DNA from 3 places in the Brevibacterium sp. VCM10 genome. Region 3 is predicted to be linked to each of the others. Evidence: riboswitches for the same ligand, from Rfam matches in the RefSeq annotation. Region 3 holds a riboswitch; each other region holds the start of a gene.
What was found. Region 3 has a riboswitch for thiamine pyrophosphate ahead of thiC (phosphomethylpyrimidine synthase ThiC). Riboswitches for the same ligand answer to the same signal wherever they lie in the genome.
Positions count from the first base shown of each region.

Region 1 (7,596 bases), on a different contig from region 3:
CGGGCACCCGAATCGTCTCCCTCGACCCGGCGGTCGACAGTCCCGGCATCAGCATCGTCGCAGGTGATGACCGTGAAGCGGGACGCCTCGCGGCCGAGCAGCTGCTCGCACACGGACATATGGCACTCGGCGTCATCGGAGATCAATCGCCCAGCCTCATCACCACCCGCCGCCTGCAGGGAATCCAGGATGCCGTCGCCGGCCGTCGCGGCGTCGGCTGGCGCGCCTATATGCGCGAAGACGCCCACGACGAAGCCAGCGCAAAGAACGTCGTCGCCGCCTGGCTCGGCTCCCGCAGCGCCCCCGGTGCCCTCATCACCCTCTCGGCCACGCTCACGCAGGGCGCCATCGATGCCTGCCGCCGCCTCGGCGAATGGCCGGCCCTGGTGGGCATCGACGATTTCCCCACGGCCGAACTCCTCGACGTCACCGTCGTCGATCGCAACGTCGAGTCCCTTGCCGCCGAGGCGGTCCGCAGGCTCCGGGCCGGTGCGGAACCCAGCGGTGCCGGGGTGGGTGAAGGTCGCCTCGGTGAGGGAAACGGCCCGATCGCGGCGGAGGCGATGGGGCATGGTCGTGTCGACGACAGCGTGCCCGATTTCGACAACGCGCTGTGCGTCATCGCTCGTGGCAGCGGTGAAGAGCCGCCCGACACTCGCTGAGAACTTTTGCGAAAACAGTTGACAGCAGGCGGTCTTCAGCGAATCATATTCAACAGCCTGACAACGTTGTCAGATTGATTGAAAGGTTCACAATGAGGCATAACCTTAAGTCCCACAAGAAGCTGGCGCTCTTCGGCGCCTCGGTCGCGATCGGCGCTCTGGCGCTCAGCGGCTGCGGCAATCAGAAAGGGCAGGGAAACGACGAGGCGGACAGCGGATCCGGCGGCGACGGAGACGTCACGATCGCACTGCTGCTGCCCGAGTCGAAGACCACCAGATACGAGTCGCTCGACAAGCCGAACTTCGAGAAGTACGTCGCCGAGGCCAACCCCGACGCCAAGGTCGAATACCGCAATGCCAACCAGGACGCGACCCAGCAGCAGCAGCAGTTCGAAGCGGCCGTGACCGAAGGCGTCGACGCCATCGTGCTCGACCCCGTCGACGCCTCCGCGGTCGCCTCGGCGCTGTCGAAGGCCGAAGCCAAGAAGATCCCGGTCATCGCTTACGACCGCTTCTTCGAGGGCGCGGACTACTACACCTCGTTCGATAACAAGAAGATCGGCAACCTGCAGGGCCAGGCCGTCCTCGACGGACTCAAGGACACCGGAGTCGATCCGAAGTCGGGACCGGTGTGGATGGTCAACGGCGACCCGAAGGACCCGAACGCCGCAGACTTCAAGGCCGGCGCCGAGGAGACCCTCAAGGGTGCAGGCGTCGATATCGCTGCCAGCCATGACACCCTCGACTGGAACCCCGACGACGCCCGCCAGTGGGTCGAAGGTCAGCTGCAGGGGAAGGGTGAGAAGCCGATCGCCATCTACGCGGCCAACGACGGCACCGCCGGCGGCGTCATCGCCGCGACGAAGAAGGCCAAGGTCGAAACCGTGGTGACCGGCCAGGACGCTGAGGTCGACGGTCTGCAGAACATCCTCAAGGGTGATCAGTTCGCCACGATCTACAAGTCGATCCCACCGCAGGCGGAGTTCGCTGCCAAGGCCGCTGTGGCTCTGGCTGCGGGCGAGGACGTCGAAGCGAGCACGACCTACAAAGACACCCCGACGGACTTCGTCGAGGCCAAGGTCGTGACCAAGGACAACATCAAGGACATCGTCGGCGACCAGATCAAGGCCTCTGATATCTGCACGAGCAAGGTGGAGAAGCTCTGTGCCGATGCCGGCGTGAAGTGAGCACGTGTGCGCTCACGATCTGATGCGACCGACCTCGAGCCGGCGACCATCACCGGTCGCCGGCTGCCGGGGTCAACGACTGCGACAAGTAGGAACAGATGACACCAGAGACACCTGAACCGGCATCCGCAGCGACGCGGACGCCGGGCAGCGACAGCGAGCCGGTGCTCGAACTGCGCGGAATCAACAAGCGATTCGGTGCCGTTCAGGCACTGACCGACATCAATCTCAGCGTCGGCCGCGGCGAGGTCGTCGGCCTTGTCGGCGACAACGGCGCCGGCAAATCGACGCTGATCAAGGTCATCGCCGGAGTCCATGCCGCCGATGAGGGCGAGCTCATCATGAACGGAATGGCGCAGAGGTTCTCCTCCCCGAAGGACGCGCAGAGGGCCGGAGTGGCCACCGTGTTCCAAGACTTGGCCCTGTGCGAGAACCTCGACGTCGTCGCCAACCTCTTCCTCGGACATGAGAAGACCCGCGGCGGAGTGCTCGACGAGGTGTCCATGGAGGCCAAATCCTGGGAGCTGCTGCGCAGTCTGTCAGCGAAGATCCCGAGCGTGCGAGTGCCGATCGCGGCCCTGTCCGGCGGTCAGCGTCAGACCGTCGCGATCGCTCGCTCGCTGCTGGGCGAACCCTCCCTGGTCATGCTCGACGAGCCGACGGCGGCGCTCGGTGTCGCCCAGACGGCCGAGGTGCTCAACCTCATCGAACGGCTGAAGGAACGTGACCTCGGGGTGCTGCTCGTCAGCCACAATATGGCTGACGTGCAGGCTGTGTGCGAGCGGGTGCACGTGCTGCGCTTGGGCAAGGACGCCGGTGACTTCCCTGGCGACGAACGCACGGACGTGCTCGTGGCCGCGATCACCGGGGCCAGCGACAACGTCGTGACCAAGCGTGCGGCACGGAGGGGTGAGCGTCGATGACCCGCAATTCCTTCATCACCGACGAACGGATTACTCACGAAGGCGTCGTCGGAACGTTCCTGCGACGGGTCAAAGAGGGCCAGCTCGGATCGTTCCCGGTCATCTTCGCCCTCATCGTCATCGTCATCGTCTTCCAGACGGCCGACTCGAACTTCATCTCTCCGGCCAACCTCGTCAACCTCTCCACCCAGGTCGCATTCCTCGCGATACTTGCCCTGGGCATCAACCTCATCCTGCTCCTCGGCGAGATCGACCTCTCCCTGGCGCAGTTGGGCGGATTGGCCGCCTCGCTGCTCGGTGTTCTGGTGGTGAGGCAAGGTGTGCCGCCGGCCCTGGCGCTGGTCATCATGCTGCTGCTCGGCCTGGTCGTCGGTGCGATCCAGGGCTGGTTCTTCGCCGTCGTCGGCATCCCGGCGTTCGTGGTGACCCTGGCCGGCTTGCTCGCGTTCACCGGCCTGACGCTGACAACCCTGGGTACGCAGAAGAACCTGTCGATGTCGGACACCTTCGCCTTCGACTTCGCGAGCTTCTATTTCCCGGCGATCTGGGCCTATGTCTTCGGTGCGATCGCGATCATCGGATTCGGCGTCGGCATCATCTATTCGAAGTTGCGCCGCCACCGGGAGGGTCTCAGCGCTCCGAGCTGGACTTCGGTGACCGTGAGGATCGTCCTGCTGGCCGCGATCGTGTTCGGCTTCCTCATCCTCGTCAATCAGGACTTCGGTCTGGCGATGCCGTTCTTCCTCATGATCGTCATCGCGATCATCATCGACCTCGTGCTGCGCAAGACCCGTTATGGTCGTTCGATCTACGCCGTCGGCGGCAAGGTCGAAGCCGCCCGACGTGCCGGCATCCGCGTGACCTGGGTGCGCATCAGCGTGTTCATGGCTGCCGGAGTGCTGGCCGCTCTGTTCGGATTCATCAAGACCGGAGTGACGACGAACGCGGGATCGACGCTGGTGAGCACGCAGGACCTGCTCAACGCGATCGCTGCGGCCGTCATCGGCGGCACCTCGCTGTTCGGTGGTCGCGGAACCGCCTGGGCGGCAGTGCTCGGCGCACTGGTCGTCGGCGCGATCAACAACGGTCTCTACCTCATCGGCTTCAACTCCGATGCACAGCAGATCATCACCGCGCTCGTCTTGCTCACCGCCGTAGTCATCGATGCGCTCAGCCGCCGCGGCCAGAGGTACGTCGGGCGGGGGTAGTGCCGGGTCGGCGGCACAGGGGCGTCCGCTCAACGCTGAGCGCTCAAGCTGTCGTCGACCGCTCGGTTCCGCAAGAGCTCCCTCTGCCGACCGCTCGCCTGAGCGTCGAGCGCGCAATGCACAGCTTGATACAGCGACGTCAAGTCGAGCGGTCGGCACTGAGCATCCAAGGAGTCGCCGTGCCTCAGCCGGGCTGATACAGTCGGAGCCAATGACATGGGGTGCCTCATGAAGATCCGTTCGCACCGAAGAGCTGCGCACGGAGGACACCGAGGCTGAGAGAACACCCATCGAACCTGATCTGGGCCATACTAGCGAAGGGATCGTCATGGTTGACTTCGACCTGCGTTCTGCGAATGCGCGACTGCGCGCAAGCAATCCACTCATCCAATGCATCACGAACACCGTCGTGCAGCAGTTCAGCGCGAACGTGCTCCTGGCTGTCGGCGCCTCCCCGGCGATGCTCGACCACGAAGCCGACGCCGGACAGTTCGCCGGCATCGCCAGCGGAGTCCTCGTCAACTTCGGCACCGCCTCCAACCATCAGCTGCTCGCCGCCGATGCCGCCATCGACGTCGCCAACGCCGCCGGCAAACCCTGGGTCCTCGACCCCGTGAGCGTCGGCGCCGTCGACTTCCGCACCTCCCGCATCCGCCGCGCCGCCGCCGATCACCCCACCGCCATCCGCGGCAATGCCTCCGAGATCGCAGCTCTCGCCGGAGTCGGACTCGGCGGTCGCGGCGTCGACTCCACCGATGAAGTCGATGCCGTCCTCCCCGCCGCCGCAAAGCTGGCCAGGGAAACCGGGGCCATCGTCGCCGTGTCCGGACCCACCGATGCCGTCGTCGCCCATATCGACGGCACCGACCACGTCGCCCGCATCACCGGCGGACATGAGTTCATGCCGCTGGTCATCGGCACCGGGTGCTCTCTCGGCGCCGTCACCGTCGCCTACCTGGCTGCCGCCCGGGCAGGACTGGCCGACCCCGACGCCGATGCCTCGGCCGTCAACGCCACGAACGGGTCCGGGGACGGTGGGGCCGCCTCGGCGAGGTTCGAAGCCGTCGTCGCCGCCCACGCGCACTTCGCGGTCGCCGGCGAACTCGCCGCCGACGGCGCGAAGGGGCCGGGCAGCTACTCGGTGAACTTCCTCGACGCACTCCACGCCGTCGACGGTGACCGACTCGCACAGGCGAGAATCAGCCTCGACACGCTCACCACTGTCAGCGATACCGCCAACGAAGGCGTCCAGGCATGACCGCCGGATCCGCCCACATCGCTGACACCCCGGACCGCGCCGCCGCCCACATCGCTGACACCCCGGACCGCGCCGCCGCCCACATCGCTGACAACCCGAACGGCGCCGCCGCTAACCGCGCCGCCGTGACCGACCGCTTCGCCGGAATCGACACGCGCCTCTACCTCGTCACCGACTCCGCGCAATGCGAAACCGCCGGCCGCACCGTCGCCGAGACCGTGCAGGCCGCCGTCGCCGGGGGAGTGGGCATCGTCCAGGTCCGCGACAAGGACATCGACGACGCCGGCTTCTACTCGCTCACCCGCCAGGTCATCGCCGCCGTCGACGCCGCCACCCGCGACACCGACCGCACGGTCCCCGTCGTCCTCAACGACCGCGTCGAGGTGGCCCGCCGCCTCATCGACGAAGGCGAGACCGTGCACATCCACGTCGGCCAAACCGATGCCACCGTCGCCGAGGTGCGCGCCGCCCTGGGTGCGGCACCGCTCATCGGTCTCTCGGCCGCGAACAGCGACGAATTCGCCGCCGCCCGCAACTCCGGAGTCGTCGACCTCGTCGGCATCGGACCGGTCTATGACACCTCCACAAAAGCCGACGCCCCCGACGGCATCGGACCGGAGCGCCTCGGCGAGCTGGCGGCAGAAGCCGGCCTCCCCGCCGTCGCCATCGGCGGCATCACCGCCGACCGTGCCCCCGACCTGCACGGACGTGGACTGATCGGAATCTGTGTGGTCTCGGCGATCTGCCTGGCCGACGATCCGAAGTCGGCGGCCGAAGAGCTGCTGGCCGCTTTCACCGGGAGCGACCAGTGACGACCCGCCCGCCGATCACCTTGTCAATCGCCGGCACCGACCCCTCCGGCGGCGCCGGTATTCACGCCGACCTCAAGACCTTCACCGCGCGGAAGACCATGGGCACGACCGTCATTACCGCCCTCGTCGCGCAGAACACGCACGGGGTGTCGCGCGTCTATCCGATCGACGTCGATTTCGTCGCCGATCAGTTCGAGTCCGTGCTCGGCGACCTGCCCGTCGATGCGACGAAATCGGGGATGCTCGGCAGCCGTGACCTCGTCGAACTCGTCGTCGCCCGCGCCGCCGAAGGCCGGCTCGGCTTCTTCACCGTCGACCCGGTGATGATCGCGACCTCCGGCCATCGCCTCCTCGAGGCCGATGCCGTCGACGCCGTGCGCACCCACCTGCTGCCCGTCGCCGACCTCATCACCCCCAACCTCCCCGAGGCGGCCCTGCTCATCAGCGATGACGAACCCGAAGCGCAGACGACCGAAGCCATGCGTGACCAGGCCGGGCGCCTGCTCGAGCGGGGGCCCGGAGCGGTCCTGCTCAAGGGCGGACACGGCAGCGATGACGAGGTCATCGACATCCTCGCCACGAGCGACGGTCAGGTCCGGGAGTTCACCCACCCCCGCGTGACGACGATGAACACGCACGGAACAGGGTGCACTCTCTCGGCTGCGATCACCGCCGAGGTGGCCGTCCTCGGCCGTGAACGCGCAGCTGCCGCCGGGGGACCTGCCGATCCGGCGGCCCCGACCGGGAAAGATCGGTCACGCGCGGCGATCGGGTCCGACCTCCTCGGCGAGGCTGTCGGCAATGCCCTCGATTTTCTCGCTCGCGCCCTGAACTCGGCTGCGGACTGGCAGCTGAGTCTGGATCCGGAGGGCGCCCACGGACCCGTCGACCACCAGGTCGACGTCGTCCGCGGTCGACCGGCCTGAGGTATCCATCCCGCCTGACCACCACCTCACCGGAACCGCCAACTCACTCGAACCACCACGTCATACGAATCACCATGTCACACGAGCACAAAGGAGTTCCCATGACCGTCACCTTTACCGCCGGCCCACTGACCACCCAGCTGTGGGACCGCGTTCGCCCCATCATCAAGCAGATCGAAGAGCTGCCGTTCCTCGCCCAGCTCGCCGACGGCAGCCTCGATCCGAAGGCCTTCGTCAATTACATCTCGCAGGACAGCCTCTACCTGAACGGATATGCCAAGGCCATGTCGTTCCTGGCCGCGAAGACCGTCGACCGTGACGAATCCCGATTCTGGGCCGGATCTGCCGCCGAGGCGATCACCGTCGAAGAGGAGATGCACGCAGAGCTGCTCGCCGACGCCCGACTCGCCTCGGCGCTGGAGGAGCTCACCGCGGAAGGCTCCCGATTCAAGGCCTCCCCGAACACGCTCGGCTACGTGTCCTTCCTCGTGGCCACGGCCGCCAGCCGTTCCTACGGCGAAGGCGTCGCCTCAGTGCTGCCCTGCTTCTGGGTGTACGCCCACATGGGCAAGGTGCTGATCGACCAGGCCGGCCAGATGTCCGATGACCACCCCTACCGC
Region 1 is NZ_JAJB01000008.1:22,815-30,410, reverse strand. It holds gene AD89_RS0101570 (LacI family DNA-binding transcriptional regulator) at 1-662, shown strand, start outside; gene AD89_RS0101565 (substrate-binding domain-containing protein) at 755-1,849, shown strand; gene AD89_RS0101560 (ATP-binding cassette domain-containing protein) at 1,948-2,772, shown strand; gene AD89_RS0101555 (sugar ABC transporter permease) at 2,769-3,980, shown strand; TPP riboswitch at 4,188-4,321, shown strand; gene AD89_RS0101545 (hydroxyethylthiazole kinase) at 4,309-5,238, shown strand; gene thiE (thiamine phosphate synthase) at 5,235-6,050, shown strand; gene thiD (bifunctional hydroxymethylpyrimidine kinase/phosphomethylpyrimidine kinase) at 6,047-6,976, shown strand; gene AD89_RS0101530 (TenA family protein) at 7,078-7,596, shown strand, end outside.
Region 1: linked by a shared signal. The riboswitch ahead of AD89_RS0101545 (hydroxyethylthiazole kinase) and the one ahead of thiC (phosphomethylpyrimidine synthase ThiC) in region 3 are both predicted to bind thiamine pyrophosphate.

Region 2 (7,596 bases), on a different contig from region 3:
GGCCACGGCGAAGATGTACATGATCGAGTGGTCGAGGGTCTCGCGGCTGGCACGAGGATCCATCTTCTGCGGATCGTTCGCACCGGTGCCGATGACGTTGTGGGTGTGGTGCGAGGTGTGGATGACGATGCGCTTGATCTTCGTCAGGTCCTCGATCTGTCCGCCGAGCTTGCGGGCGAGGTCGATGAGCGCCTGGGCCTGATATTCGGCCGAGTGCTCCTTGGTGTAGGTGTCGAGGATCGCGCGCTTCGCTTCGCCCTTGCCCGGCAGCGGGATGGTGTAGCGGGCTTCGGGGCCGGAGAGGATCCAGGCGATGAAGCCGTCCTCGCCTTCGTAGATCGGGTTCGGGGCGCCCTCGCCGCGCATCGCACGGTCGACGGATTCGACGGCCATCTTGCCGGCGAACGCCGGAGCGTGGGCCTTCCAGGACGAGATCTCGCCCTTGCGCGACTGACGGGTCGCCGTCGTCACGTGCAGTGCCTGCTGGACGGCCTGGAAGGTGACCTCCGTGGGCAGGCGGAGCATTGCGCCGATACCGGCGGCAGCCGAGGGACCGAGGTGGGCGACATGGTCGATCTTGTGCTCGTGCAGGCACATTCCCTTGACGAGGTCGACCTGGATCTCGTAGCCGGTGGCCACACCGTTGATGAGGTCTTTGCCGCCGATGCCCTTGTGCTGGGCGACTGCGAGCACGGCAGGAATGTTGTCTCCGGGGTGTGAGTACTCTGCGGCGAGGAAGGTGTCGTGGAAATCGAGTTCGCGCACGGCCACACCGTTGGCCCAAGCGGCCCATTCCGGTGAGAAGCGGTCACTCACCGGCAGACCGAAGATGTTGGCACCGGGATTGAACGGGTGGGTCTGGGCCTGTTCGCGAGCATGGGTCGGAGCGGAGCGACGCACGGATGCGGCAGCCACAGAAGCGTTGTCGATGACGCGGTTGATGACCATTTCGGTGACATCTGAATCGATCGGCGTCGGGTCGGATGCGACCTCGGCGATCTTCCATGCGAGCTGATCTTCGCGAGCCAGGTTCTCTGAGCTCTTGTAGGTGCGGACTTCATGATTGATCATGGATACCCCTTCATAGTCCTTGACCGGAAATGGTCACGTAGTGCTGACACAACTGTAGGCCACGTCACTTGGCAGGTCCCTGCCGGTCGGAAATTTATCTCGACATCAAGATATTTTACCCGAAGCGTGTCCCAGTTCACCAACGGGGTCTCCATGCTCTTCTGCCGCGAGGGATGGTTGTGGGAATATTGGGTCATGACTCGGACTGCCCTGGACTTCGACGAGAACTGGTTCGACGACGCGGAATATGCGCGCCTGCGCAGACGCATGCCGATCCCCTATGTCAACGCCATCCCGGTGCGGGTGGGCGAGACCGGCAACGTCGAACGCATCGGCCTGCTGCTGCGCAGCCTCGAGGACGGCACCCTCGGACGGGAGGTCGTGGGCGGGCGGATCCGCTTCCATGAGACGATCCGCACCGCGCTGGTGCGTCACGCCGAGAACGACCTCGGCCCGATGGCGCTGCCGGTCATTCCGCCGGCGATCAGCCCGTTCCACATCGCCGAATACTTCCCCACCGAGGGTTCGGCCCTCCTCCATGATCCGCGCCAGCACGCGATCGCCATGTGCTTCATCATGGAGGTCCGCGGCGAATGCACTCCGCGGGCCGATGCCCTCAGCCTCGACTGGCTGACCCCCGAGGAGACTCTGCGCCCCGATATCGTCGGCGAGCTCTGCTACGGCCAGGACCATATTCTGCGCATCGCGCTGGCCCACCTGGGCTTCCGCGTCTGAGCCACGGGCGCGCCCGGGTGAGACGAAGCTTCTCACCTCCGGACTTTTTCTACAGTCCGTAGAATTTGCTTGGTAGACTGAAGGCGACGCGGACGATATCGTCTGTCGGGGCCGTCGTCGGCGTCTGGGTTGTTCTGGCCCCGATCGAGAGGTGCGAGATGTCTGCTCAAACCAATCCGTCCGAATCCGGCCTGAACCTCGAACTCGGTGTCCTCGTCGGCTTCGACGGTTCCGAACTCGCCGCCCAAGCCGTCCGCTACGGCGCCATCGAAGCCGAACGACGCAGAACCGTTCTCACCGTCGTCACCGCCTATGAGCTGCCGACGATGATCTACCCGAATATGGCCTCCATCCCCAGCGAGCCGGAAGACGAGAAGGCGAGGAAGCAAGCGGAGAAGACCCTCGCCGAGGCGGTCGACCTTCTGCGCGACTACCCCGGTGAGACGTCCTTCCGCACCGAACCCGGCAACTCCGCCGGTGCGCTCGTGACTCTCAGCGCCGATGCCGAAGTCGTCATCGTCGGCGCCCGCGGGCGCGGCGGCTTCATGGGCCGCGTCCTCGGCTCCGTGTCCACGGCCCTGCCGGCGCATGCTCACTGCCCGACGATCGTTGTTGCCGAACGGTCGACTTCAGCGTCCGCGGACACTGGCCCGGTGGTCGTCGCGGTCGACGGGTCCGAGACCGGTCGGGTCGCCATGTTCACCGCAGCCGCCGAGGCGACCCTACGCGGAGCGGAGCTCGAACTCGTCGTGGTGCTGCCGGCCGGTGAGGAGTGGCTCTATTGGTACCCCGATCTCGAACTCAGCTCCGAGGTCACCGCGCGACGGAAGAAGCAGCTGGCCGAAGGTCTGGAGAAGGAGGCCGCGACGCTGTCCGAGCAGTTCCCGGACCTGACGGTGACCAACTCGGTGCCGGTCGGCGATCCGACCGAGACCCTCGTCGAGATCAGTTCGCGCGCTCAGCTGACGGTGATGGGCACCCGCGGGCGCGGACGGATCCGCAGCGCCCTGCTGGGATCGGTCTCGCGCGGAGTACTCAATCACGCCGGAGGCCCGGTCATGGTGGTACCGAGCTGATGCGAAGCGTCGGGCCGATCAGCAAGGCTGTGGCAATCAGCTGAGCCCGCCGCCGGTGCGGGGAAGGTCTCCATCCCCACCCGCCGAGGCGGTCCCGGAGGAACCCGCATCATCATTCGTCCCTGCGGCGTTCGCCTCGGCCGCTTCTGCCTCGGCGCCCGGGGCGGGGTCGTCCGCCTCGGCGCGCCTGAGTTCGACATCGTCGATCTGCTCGGCTGTTGCCTGCGCTTCCGCCCGTTCGCCATCGGCCGACGCTCCCCCAGCGGGCACCTCATAGGTCGTCGCCCGCAGCGCTTCGTCGCTGACGCGGACTCGGGTGAAGGCGGGCACGTCGTTGTGGACGCTCTTGCCTTCCCAGTCGAGGCCGGGAACGTAGTTGTAGAACTTCGATCCCGATGACGAGGTCAGCGTGAGGTAGAGCGTCTGCCCGTCTTCCTTCTCCTCCTCGGCTCCCGCTTCGGAGCCCTCGACGGGCTTGCCCTCCCCGTCCATGAGGAAGGTGCGGTTATAGATGTGGTCGTGGCCGGAGACGACGAGGTCGATGTCATTGCGGGCCGCGACCGGTGGGATCGCCTTCCGCAGCCGCTTCACATCGAGATCGTTCCAATGTGTTGCCGTCGAATAGATCGAATGGTGGAATCCCAGCACAGTCCATCGTGCCTGGCCACCGTGTTCGGCGACGACCTCGTCGATGAACTCGGCGTGGGCGTCCAAGTCCGGACTGTTCGAGTTGATGTTGAGGAACAGGACTCCGTCTTCGATGAACCAGTAGTCGCCGCCGGAGGTGATGATGCCTCCGCCGCCGTGATCCTGGCTGACATTGGGTCGGTTGAAGTGCTGTTCGTAGGCCTTCGAAGACACATCGTGGTTGCCGATCGTGGTCGCCTGCGGGATCGTCCGGGTTGCTTCCGGGGCCAGGTACTGCGCGCACTGCTCTTGGTTGCCGGCGGAGTTGACCTGGTCTCCCAAGGAGTAGAAGAAGCTCGGGTCGTCGGCAGTGGCCACGGCCGTCGACAGGGTCCGGTCCCAGCCGGTGGCGTCGTCGGGGTCTCCGCCTCCGGCGCCGACCTGGGGGTCGCCGAAGACGAGGAATTCGTCATCTCCTCCAGACGATCCTGTGGTGAACTGCTGCACCTCGGTGAACCCGTCCTCGTCGCTGCCGACCTGGTAGGCGTAGTCGGTGTCGGGTTCCAGGTCGGTCATGCTCGCATGGTTGAAGTGACGTTTGAGGTCGGTGGCGAGACCGGAGTCCGTGGTCTGAGCCGCTGCCGCGTCGGCGGGAAGTTCGCCTCCCTCGAGTTCATTGACCGGCGCCCACTGGACTTCTCCCCCGCCGGAGTTCTCACTCATCCACGAGAGGTTGCGCGTCGTCGAGTCGGCTCCGACCTGCAGTACGGGATCGGTGATCGCTTCACTCCCCGCATCCACCTCGGCGGGTGTGTCCGTCGGGTCCTGGCTCGCGGTCGAACTCGGGCCGCCCGAGCCGAGAGATGGTTCGGCACGCACGGGCACCGGGGCCGCCACCAGAGCGGCGAGCAGGGTGGCGGCGGACAGGGCACACTGAGCGGTCTCTTCAGTCGATGCGTATTCACCCGCCTATTCCTACTGACCAGTAGTGTCCGGTCGTTCGAGGACCGTCGACGGGAAGGGAAACGGGAAGTGAATCCTCGATGACCGACCCCGGACTCCGCGTCGTTTCCGATCCCAGCCTCCGCGTCGCTCCCCTGTTGTACAGTGGTGGCTACGACAGGGGAGCGCCGTCAGGGGCGCTGAGAGTGCAGAAGAAGCTGCAGACCCTCGAACCTGATGCGGTCAGTACCGCCGAAGGAAGTCGAGACTCTTCACCCCTCCTTGATATGAGGAGGCACAATGCCGAATACCACCGCGCCGACCACCACCCCCGCCCGCGCGCAGGCTTTCACCGCGGCGCCGAAGACCAAGCAGTGGCGGGTCGTCGACTATGTCACCACCGCCGTGCTCGGCATCGCCGTGGGACTCGTCTTCTGGGTGCTCGCGCTGAGCTGGAAGGTTCTCGAACTCGCCTTCCAAGCATTCCCGCCGTCGATCGGCCTCATCGCTGGACTCTGGGTGCTGGCCGGTCCGCTGGCCGGTGCCATCATCCGCAAACCCGGTGCCGCACTCCTGTGCGAACTCATCGCCGCGATCGTCGAAGCCGTGCTCGGCTCCCACTTCGGGGCGACCGTTCTGCTCTCGGGACTGCTGCAGGGCCTCGGTGCCGAACTCGTCTTCGCCGCCTTCGGGTACAAACGCTTCACCCTGTGGGTCACCGCCGCTTCGGGTGTGCTGGCCGCGGCGTTCATGGCCGTGAGCGAGAACATCATGTACAACGCCGAATGGCAGTTCGGGTTCCAGGCGATCTATGCGGTCTGCGCGATCGTCTCCGGCCTCGTCATCTCCGGGATCGGCGCCTGGTACGCATACCGGGCGATCGCGGCCACCGGAGCTCTGAGCTCCTTCGCCTCCGGCCGTCGCTGATGGCGCTGCCGATCACGGCCGCCGGCTTCTCATGGACGCACACCGACCGTGACGCGCCGGCCGTCGGTCCGCTCGACCTGCAGATCGCGGCCGGAGAGAAGGTGCTGCTGCTCGGCGCCTCCGGAGCGGGGAAATCGACGTTCCTCCACGCCGTCGCCGGTGTCCTGCCCGAGGAATCGGGTGAGGCCACCGGTGAACTCCTCGTCGGCGGAGAGAAACCGGATCCTCGCCGAGGCAGCACCGGGCTGGTCCTCCAAGATCCCGATTCGCAGGTGATCTTCTCCCGCGTCGGTGATGATGTGGCATTCGGGATGGAGAACCTCGGACTCCCGGCCGAGGTCATCGAGGCTCAGGTCCCCGAGTCCCTGCATGCGTTGGGACTCGATCTGGCCCCGGAGCATCCGAGTGCTGCCCTGTCCGGTGGGCAGAAGCAGCGGCTGGCTCTGGCCGGAATCCATGCGATGGCCCCGGAGGTCATCGTCCTCGACGAACCGACGGCCAATATCGATCCCGCCTCGGCGACCGAGGTCCGCGATGCCGTGCTCACCGTGCAGGCCGAGACACAGGCGACCATGCTCGTCGTCGAACACCGGGTGGAGCTGTGGACCGAGCACGTCGACCGTGTCATCGTGCTGGGCGGTGACGGGATCGTCGCCCAAGGTCCGCCCGAGCATATCTTCACCGATCCGGACCTGACCGAAACGCTCATCGGCTGCGGCATCTGGATGCCGCAGGACTCCCCCACCCCGCGCCGAGGCGGAACCGAGGGATTCGGTGGGACGTCGGGCCGCCTCGGCGAGGTTCTGCTACGCACAGATCGGCTCAGCGTTGCTCGACCGCGCATGGCCACCCCCGCCGCGACCGGACTGGACCTGAGCCTGAGCGCCGGTCAGGCCCTCGGAATCATCGGTGCGAATGGGGCAGGCAAATCGACCACGGCCCTGACCTTGGCGGGCCTGCTGCCCGAATTCTCCGGGCAGGTCCTCGCCGAGGCGGCCCTGCGGGAAGGAGCCAAACGGCCCCGACCGTTCGCGTGGCCGTCGAAGCAGCTGGCGGCGCGCATCGGGATGGTCTTCCAGGAACCGGCCCACCAGTTCCTCACCTCGAGCGTGGCGGCCGAACTCGAGCTGGGTCCCCGGCTGGCCGGGTGGTCTGCCGCCGAGTCGCAGGCACGGGTGGATGAGCTTCTTGCGGGTCTCGGTCTCACCGGTTTGGCGCAGGCTCATCCGCAGAGTCTCTCCGGTGGGGAGAAGCGTCGCCTGTCGGTGGCGGCGATGCTGGCTCCCCGGCCCCGGGTGCTCATCGTCGATGAGCCGACCTTCGGTCAGGATGCGCTGACGTGGGCGGGGTTGGTGGAGATGTTCCTCGATGCCTTGGATCACGGTTCCGCAGTGGTGGCGGTCAGCCATGATCTGGCGTTCCTCGAGGCCATCGGCGCCGATCTCCTCGAGCTCGGCGACCGCGGCCATGAAGAGCGATCCGACGGCAATAAGTCGGATTCGCATGTCAGGGCGGGTGAGCGCGGTGAGTAAGGGCCTCGATGAGCACGTTCGCCACTCCCCCGAGGTCGCGGTACAGGATCCGGGGCAGCTCATCCCCGTGGTGCGTTCGACCGCTTTGGCTCGGTGCAATCCGCTGACGAAGATCGCAGTCGCTCTCATCCTCATGGTCGGGGCGCTGCTGAGCATCGATCTGGTCTCTGCCGGGGTGGTGCTGCTGGCAGCAGTGCTGGCGCTGCCGGCGACCGGACTCGATCTGGTGGCCGCGGCCAAGCGGCTGTGGTTCCTGCCCGCCGGCGCTCTGCTCGCCGCTTGGGGCACTGCTCTGTTGGCGGAGAAGACCGGGGATGTGGTCGTCGACTTCGGTCCGATTCTGTTCACCACGGGGTCCCTGGCCGCGGCTGCGGCGATCTTCGTCCGTGCCCTCGCCTTGGCGATCCCGCTCATCGTGCTCGCGTCGACGATCGATCCGCGTGACCTCGCCGATGCGCTCATTCAGCACCTGCGCCTGCCAGAGGTCGTCGTCGTCTCGGTTCTCGCGGCCTCACGCCTGCTCGGACTGTTGGTCAGTGAGTGGCAGGTGCTGGCGATGGCTCGCCGTGCGCGCGGTGTCGCCGGAGGTTCGCTTCTGCGACGCACGGGTAGCCTCTTCAGCGGGGTGTTCGTCCTGCTCGTGGTCTCGATCCGCCGGGCGACGACCTTGGCGATGGCGATGGAGG
Region 2 is NZ_JAJB01000027.1:8,693-16,288, forward strand. It holds gene AD89_RS0107555 (MmgE/PrpD family protein) at 1-1,071, opposite strand, end outside; gene AD89_RS0107560 (DUF4916 domain-containing protein) at 1,267-1,806, shown strand; gene AD89_RS0107565 (universal stress protein) at 1,965-2,882, shown strand; gene AD89_RS18295 (fibronectin type III domain-containing protein) at 2,919-4,406, opposite strand; TPP riboswitch at 4,621-4,729, shown strand; gene AD89_RS0107575 (ECF transporter S component) at 4,752-5,378, shown strand; gene AD89_RS0107580 (ABC transporter ATP-binding protein) at 5,378-6,910, shown strand; gene AD89_RS0107585 (energy-coupling factor transporter transmembrane component T family protein) at 6,903-7,596, shown strand, end outside.
Region 2: linked by a shared signal. The riboswitch ahead of AD89_RS0107575 (ECF transporter S component) and the one ahead of thiC (phosphomethylpyrimidine synthase ThiC) in region 3 are both predicted to bind thiamine pyrophosphate.

Region 3 (7,596 bases):
GGCCCTGTCGCCCGTGCGGGTCGCCACCGGCGACGAGGCGCTGCGGACCATCGCTGCCCGGCATCCAGCGGTCACTCTGCTCACCGCTTCGACCGGGGTGCCCGGACCGGACGGTCGGGAGGTCGAAGTCCCCGCGGGGACGGCGATCGTGTGCCGAGGGACCTCCTGCTCACTGCCGGTGGGCACAAACGCCGAGCTGGTTGGGCTGTTGGATAGGTAGGTCGCGCTCGTCAGCGTTCGAGGTTCAACCCGCGGTAGCGGTTGAGAGCGGCGGCGATCTCCTGCCGGCGCGGCCGGGTCAGGTGGCCCGGATGGTCGCGGTGGCCGGTGATTCCGTCGAGGCCTTCGGCATCGAGCATGTCCTCGACTTCGGCCAGCGCCTCGGTCAGCGAGGTGCGTCCGTCGAAGATCTCCGCGAGGTATTCGAGGGCTTCGGCCACGCCCGCCGCCTGCTGCGTGTCGATGAGTTGAGCGATGGCGATGAGGTCGATGAATTCGCGGCCGAACTGGATCCGATCGGATCCCTTCGCTCGAGCGGTCTTCGTCTTCGACGACGGTCGCAGCGCCTTCGCCGTCGGCACACGCGGTGCGGCGGTGAAAGCGGGGGCGGCGGGGGAGTCCGAACCGGAGTCCGGGGCGCTGGCGGTTGGAGCCGTTTCGAGGTCGGATGCGGTGACGCCGACGAGCTCATGCGCTTGGTTCGTGACTTCGCTGGGCACATAGGCGTCGAGGGCGATGACGTGGTCGGCGACTTCGAAGAACGCGCTCGATCCGCCGGCGACGAGCACCGTGGATACGCCCTGCTCGGTCAGCAGAGGACGGACGCGGTCGACGAACGGGGTGATCGGTTCCCGTTCGGCGGGGATGAGCGCGCGCATGCGTTCGTCGCGGATCATGAAGTTCGTCGCCGAGGTGTCCTCGTCGATGAGCAGGGTGCGTGCACCCGCCTCGATCGCTTCGACGAGGTTGGCCGCCTGCGAGGTCGATCCGCTGGCATTCGTGGTGGAGAAAGATCTCGTGTCAGTGCCCGAGGGTAGGTTGTTGATGAACGCCGAGATGTCGTCGCCCGTCACGGCGCGACCGTCCTCGGCTCGGATGGAGGTGGCAGTCGGGTCGCTGATGACCCATTCGCGCCCGTCGCCGGCGATATGCGGGTAGACGCCGCGTTCGAGCGCGCGCAGAATCGTCGACTTCCCGTGATAGCCGCCTCCGACGATGACGGTGACCCCGCGGGGAATGCCCATGCCGGTGACGCTGTGGCCGCTGGAGAGACCGACCGTGTGTTCGAGTTCGGGAGGGGAGGTGAAGGCCACCGCATCGGAGGATGTCATCGGCAGGTCCGAATCCCCGGATTTCCGCGGCAGAATCGCCCCGTTGCCGATGAACCCGATGAGTCCGGCCTCGCCGAGGCGGCTGCGCAGTTCCAGCTGATCCCGATGCAGCTGGACGTGGTCGGCGAGCCCGTGGGCCGATGGGGCGGGAGTGTTCCCTCCCCTGCCTGCCGGGGCGTCCGACCAGCGGTCGAAGAGAAAGAGTCGTTCGGCGAATTCGGGCAGATCGCGAGTGAGGATGTCGGCGGCCTGGTGGCCGAGGATGCGGCGGCCGCGGGCCGGAAGATTGACGAGCAGACGTGCCTCGAGCCCGGCGTCGTCGATGAGGATGTTCGTCCGTTCGAGGATCTCCTGCCCGGGGCGGCCGAGGATCAGTGCGCGTTGATCGAGCTTCGCGAGCACCTCATTGCCGGCACGGAGAAGGTAGTCGGCCGCTGCGATGCGATCGGCGCGCTCGGTGGTGAGCTCAAGCGGAACCTTCGCATCGGCACGATCGACACGGACCCGGACCTTCGACGGGGAGGCGAACGGATCGGCCTGGACCCGATCGATGAACACGGTGACCGGTCCGAAGGTGTAGCGGCCGCGGATCTGTTTGAGATTGCCGTAGCTGCGACCGTCGAGGGTGTGCAGAGTGGAGGCGAGATTCGACTGACGTGAACTCATCTCACTCATGCTACTGGGCGGAGATGAACGTCTACTCAGCGGATGACGGTTCGAGGCCGTAGAACCTCGCCGCATTCGACCAGAACACGGCGTCCGCCTCGGTGGGGGTGAGCACCTGGAGGAGGAGGGCGAAATCAGCATCGGCGAAGGGGCGACGCGCCCGCGTCGACGGTAGATCCGTGCCCACCATGAGCGCGGTCGGGTCGGTGTCGACGATGCGACGGACCGCCGCGGCGGGGTTGAGTTTTACGCGACCGAAACCGGTGGCTTTGACCTTCACCCCGGCCTCGACGAGGCGCAGCAGGGTGGGCAGTCCGTCCTCGTGCATGCCCAGGTGGTCGATGCTCACCGCCGGCAGTGCGGCGATGCGTGCGGCGAGGTCGGCGTCGATGGTGCGGGCGTCGATATAGAGCTCGGCATGCCATCCGACGAGGTCATGGACCCGGCGGGCGAAGCTGTCGAGGGCATCGAGAGTGGCCGAACCACCGCGGGCGATATTGAAGCGCAGCGCCTTGATGCCGGCCTCGTCGAGGCGCCGGATCTGATCATCGGTGGTCTCATCCGGCAGCTGGGTGACACCGACATAGCTGTCGCCGAGCTGGCCCAGCGCCTCGACGAGGTACCCCTGGTCGAAGCCCTGGAACGAGCCGGAGACGACGGCACCTCCGGCGACGTCGACTCCCACCTCGGGCAGGCTCTGCAGCCTCGCGCGGTAGTCGGCGACCGTGAATGGGTCGGGCAGATAGCCGTTGTTCTCGATGACGGGATGGGTCGGATCGATGATGTGCAGATGCGCGTCGAAGGCACGCTGGAGTTCGCTCATGCCGTCAACCTACATCGCCTCCGCAACGCTCGGTCACGGCGTGGCGCGTCTGTCGAATCGTGCACACTGCGATAGACGCGCCACGCCCTGAACGACGGTCAGTCCGCCTTGAGGCCGACGGTCGGATCGGGCAGGTAGACCTCTCCGCCCGAGGCGAGGAATTCGCGGCTCTTCTGCTGCATTCCCGCCAGGGCCTCCTGAGTCTCGGCGCTGCCGTAGGTGTCGCGGATGTCCTGGGAGATGCGCATCGAGCAGAACTTCGGCCCGCACATGGAACAGAAGTGCGCGGTCTTCGCGGGTTCCGCCGGCAGCGTCTCGTCGTGGAACGCCTCGGCAGTCCCCGGATCGAGGCCGAGCGCGAACTGATCCCGCCAGCGGAACTCGAACCGGGCCTTCGACAGCGCGTCATCGCGGGCCGTCGCGCCGGGGTGGCCTTTCGCGATATCAGCGGCATGCGCGGCGATCTTGTACGTGATCACCCCGGTTTTGACGTCGTCGCGGTCGGGCAGGCCGAGGTGCTCCTTCGGGGTGACGTAGCAGAGCATCGCCGTGCCGTAGCGGGCGATCTCGGTCGCCCCGATCGCCGAGGTGATGTGGTCGTATCCGGGTGCGATGTCCGTGACCAGCGGACCCAAGGTGTAGAACGGTGCGCCGTGGCAGAGTTCCTGCTGGCGTTCGACGTTCTCCCGTACGAGGTGGAGCGGAATGTGCCCGGGGCCTTCGACCATCACCTGGACGTCGTGGGCCCACGCGCGTTCGGTGAGTTCGGCCAGTGTGTCGAGTTCGGCGAACTGGGCGGCATCGTTGGCATCAGCGATGGACCCTGGTCGCAGTCCGTCGCCGAGTGAGAACGCGACATCGTATCGGGCGAAGATCTCACAGAGTTCGTCGAAGTGGGTGTAGAGGAAGTTCTCCTCGTGGTGGGCAAGGCACCAGCCGGCCATGATGGACCCGCCGCGGGAGACCATCCCGGTGACCCGGTCGGCCGTGAGGGGCACATAGCGCAGCAGCACACCGGCGTGGACGGTCATGTAGTCGACACCCTGCTCGCACTGTTCGACGACCGTGTCGCGATAGATCTCCCAGGTCAGCGCGTTCGCATCACCGTCGACCTTCTCCAGTGCCTGATAGATCGGGACGGTGCCGATGGGGATGGGGGAGTTGCGGATGATCCATTCCCGGGTGGTGTGGATGTCATTGCCGGTCGACAGGTCCATGAGGGTGTCGGCACCCCACTTCGCGGCCCACCGCAGCTTCTGCACCTCCTCGGCGATGGAGCTGGTGACTGCGGAATTGCCGATGTTCGCGTTGATCTTGACGAGGAACGCCTTGCCGATGATCATCGGCTCGGATTCGGGGTGGTTGATGTTGTTCGGGATGATCGCCCGACCGGCGGCGAGCTCGGCACGCACGAGCTCGACATCGCACTGCTCGCGGAGCGCGACGAACCGCATCTCCGGGGTGATGATTCCCTGCCGGGCGTAGTGCATCTGGGTCACCGTGCGGCCGGCCTTGGCGCGACGAGGAACAGGTTTGCGTCCGTTCCACTGCTGAGACGGGGCACCCCGGCGGACGGCTGCACGACCGTCATCGGCGATGTGGTGGCCGCGGGCTGCATACGTTTCGGTGTCGAGGCGGTTCTCGACCCACGGAAATCGCAGAGCAGGCAGTCCTTCTTCGGGAATGCTGCCCGGTCCGACTGTGCGGTAGACATCGACGGGATCGTTGGCCCGGCCGTTCGAGTCCTCGAGTTCGATGCGGGTCACGGGAACGCGGATGCCGTGGTCCGTGTCGTCGACCCATGCCGGCGAATGCGTCGGATACTGCTCGAGGGTGAATGCGTCGTGCGAATCTGCGTCGGACGAAGTCGTTGCAGGGGCAGGTGTTTCAGGGGTGAATGCAGTCATCTGCAGTCCTCACTTCCTACGCCGGTATCAACCGGATCAGGTTCTACGGTCTCGGACGAGGCAGTCCGATCTCAGCCCGTGCAGCGGGCTCCCGTGGGGTCGTGCAATTCGTATCACGATTGTCGTGGTGAGGACAACCGCGGTGTCGGCGACATCGAGTCCCGCCGGGGGTGCGAGGTCAGCTGCCCTGGAGGAATGCCTTCGCTACGGCACCGAGGGCGAGCACATCGGAGACCGCGACCATCTCGCGGGCCGAGTGCATCGAATACAGGGCCGGACCCACGTCGACAGTCGTCATGCCCAGCCGGGTCGCGGTCAGCGGTCCGATCGTCGACCCGCAGGGCATCGCATTGTTCGACACGAAATCCTGGTACTCGACCCCGGCGGCCGCGCATGCCTGCGACCACACGGCCGTGCCGACCGCATCCGTGGCGTAGCGCTGCTGAGCGTTGAGTTTGAGCAGGGGACCGCCGCCGAGGCGGGGGCGCACATGCGGGTCATGGCGTTCCGGATAGTTCGGGTGAGCAGCATGCCCGGCATCGGAGGAGACGCACACCGAGGAGGCCATCGACGCGAGATAATCGCTGCGCGTCGACTGCGGCAGCAAGGAGGCGACGATGCGTTCGGTGACGTCGGCGAGGAACGGGCCGCACGCCCCCGACCGCGAATTCGACCCGATCTCCTCGTGGTCGAAGGCCGCGAACAGGGGGATGCCGTCGAGGCCGTCGGCATCGAGCTGGGTGAGCGCGGTGACACCGGCGTGGACGGACAACAGGTTGTCCAGCCTCGGCGAGGCGAAGAACTCCTCGGCCGCACCGAAGAGGGCCGGTTCCTGAGTGGGGATGGTGTAGACATCGTGACCGACGACGGTCTCGGCATCGACTCCGGCGGACGCGGCGAGCAGTTCGACGATGTCCGCCTCGGCGAGGTCGGTCAGGCCGATGACGGGAGCGGTATGACGCTGCTTGTCCAGGGCCAGCCCCTCGTTGACCTGCCGGTCGAGGTGGATCGCCAGCTGCGGGATGCGGGCGATCGGTCCGGTGCGGGCGAGCACGATGCGGCCGTCGGCGAGGCCGAGACGACCGGCGAAGGCGAGCTCACGATCGAGCCACGAATTCAGCAGCGGCCCACCGTAGACCTCCACCCCGACCTGGCGGGTGCCCTCAGCGGTGTACTCGCCGCCGGGTTTGAGTTTGAACGCCGGGGAATCGGTGTGGGAACCGAACACACGGAACCGGTCAGCCGCCTCGGTGACGGTGGGATTCATCCACGCGATGAGCGCGCCGTCCCGGATGACGTAGTGCCCGGCCCCGGGCGTCAGCGCCCAGGGAACGGACTCGTCGAGGCGGGAGAATCCGGCCTTTTCCAGGCGTTTCGCGGCGGTGGCCACCGCGTGATAGGAGCTGGGGGAGGCGCTGACGAAGTCGCCGAGGTCGGCCGCTGTCGTCGCGGCCCGGTCCGGTCTCGGGAGTGATTCATTCATTTCCCCAGCCTATCGTTTGCGGTAGTTTGGAGGTGAAGAAGATCAGGTCTCAAGCGCCGGGTTGCCACCGCGTCCAAGAATCAGGCGGGGCGGCGACCCTGGGCGACCCTGCAACTGCACCAGCGACGGCAAGGAGTGTTCGACGTGAACCAGTTCGTGACGGAGTGGAACACCTGGCGCGACTCACGGAACTCGGCACTGGCGAAACCGTTCGGCTGGCTCAGCGTCGTCGGCCTGCACTGGCTCGATGGCGAATCGACCTGGGCCGACGCTCCCGGCACTTTCACCGTCGACGACGGGTGGGTGACCGTGTCCCTGGATCCCGGCATCAAGGCCGGCCCTGCTGCGGAGACGTTCGACCTGCTCAGCACGGTCGGCGACGGCCCAGACGGGTCGGATCCGGCTGGTTCAGGGGCTGGATCCGGGACTGGTCCTGGGAATGGGGCTGGCTCTGAGGTGAACAGCGCAGGTGCGAACGGCGCGGCTGCAAACGGCGCGGCTGCGACCAACTCGGGGCCGACCCGGGAGACCAGCCCGGCAGTGCCCAGCGACACCTCGACCCTGCCGAGGGTCACGGACCAGACCGGCGCGGCCGGTGCGGGCGCTGATTCTGCGGATGGTGCGGATGGTTCTGCTGGTGCGGAAGCAGGTGCGGGTGCCGGTTCACAGGCGACCGGCGGACACGACGCCGTGCCCGCCCGACCTCAGGTCCGCGTCGAAGAGAACGGGTTCAGCGCGAAAATTCCGACCGGCGGATCGCTCAACTGGTTCACCGTCGGCAACGTCCTCTACGAACTCATCGACCGGGCCGGCCGCCTCGGTGTGCGTGTGCGCAATTCGAAGTCCCCGCTGTTGGGCAAGTTCTTCGAGGTTCCGGTCTTCGACCCGGACCCGGACTTCGTCTTCCTCGCCCGATTCACCCGGTTCGACCCGTTCAAGACCTACCCGATCGAAACCGCTCAAGAGGATCTGCAGCTGCAGACGCAGGCGGCGGGAATCGTCACGTTCGACACTCAGCACGGTGAGGTGAACCTGCTCGCCACCGGGTGTCCGAAGACCGGGCTCCAGCTGGACTTCCACGATTCGACGAACGGGAGCACCACCTCGGCGTGGCGGACCATCGATCTCGGAGTGCCGAATCAGGACGGGTCGCTCGTCGTCGATTTCAACCGTGCGGTGAACTACCCGTTCGCGTTCACCTCGTTCGCCACCTGCCCGGCCCCGATCGAGGGAAACGTCGTTCCCTTCGACGTCACCGCAGGTGAGCGGCGTCCTCCGTTCTTCTACTCGGAGGCCGGGATCAACGTGCCGTTCCTCTTCTACGTGTGGTGGGACGAAGACAGCGCCGAGGTGACTCGCCCCTGGTATTCGCGTTTCGGCCTCGAC
Region 3 is NZ_JAJB01000032.1:48,324-55,919, forward strand. It holds gene AD89_RS0110280 (thioredoxin domain-containing protein) at 1-220, shown strand, start outside; gene AD89_RS0110285 (ABC-ATPase domain-containing protein) at 231-1,997, opposite strand; gene AD89_RS0110290 (amidohydrolase family protein) at 2,029-2,820, opposite strand; gene thiC (phosphomethylpyrimidine synthase ThiC) at 2,919-4,727, opposite strand; TPP riboswitch at 4,723-4,831, opposite strand; gene AD89_RS0110300 (M18 family aminopeptidase) at 4,906-6,210, opposite strand; gene AD89_RS0110305 (DUF1684 domain-containing protein) at 6,355-7,596, shown strand, end outside.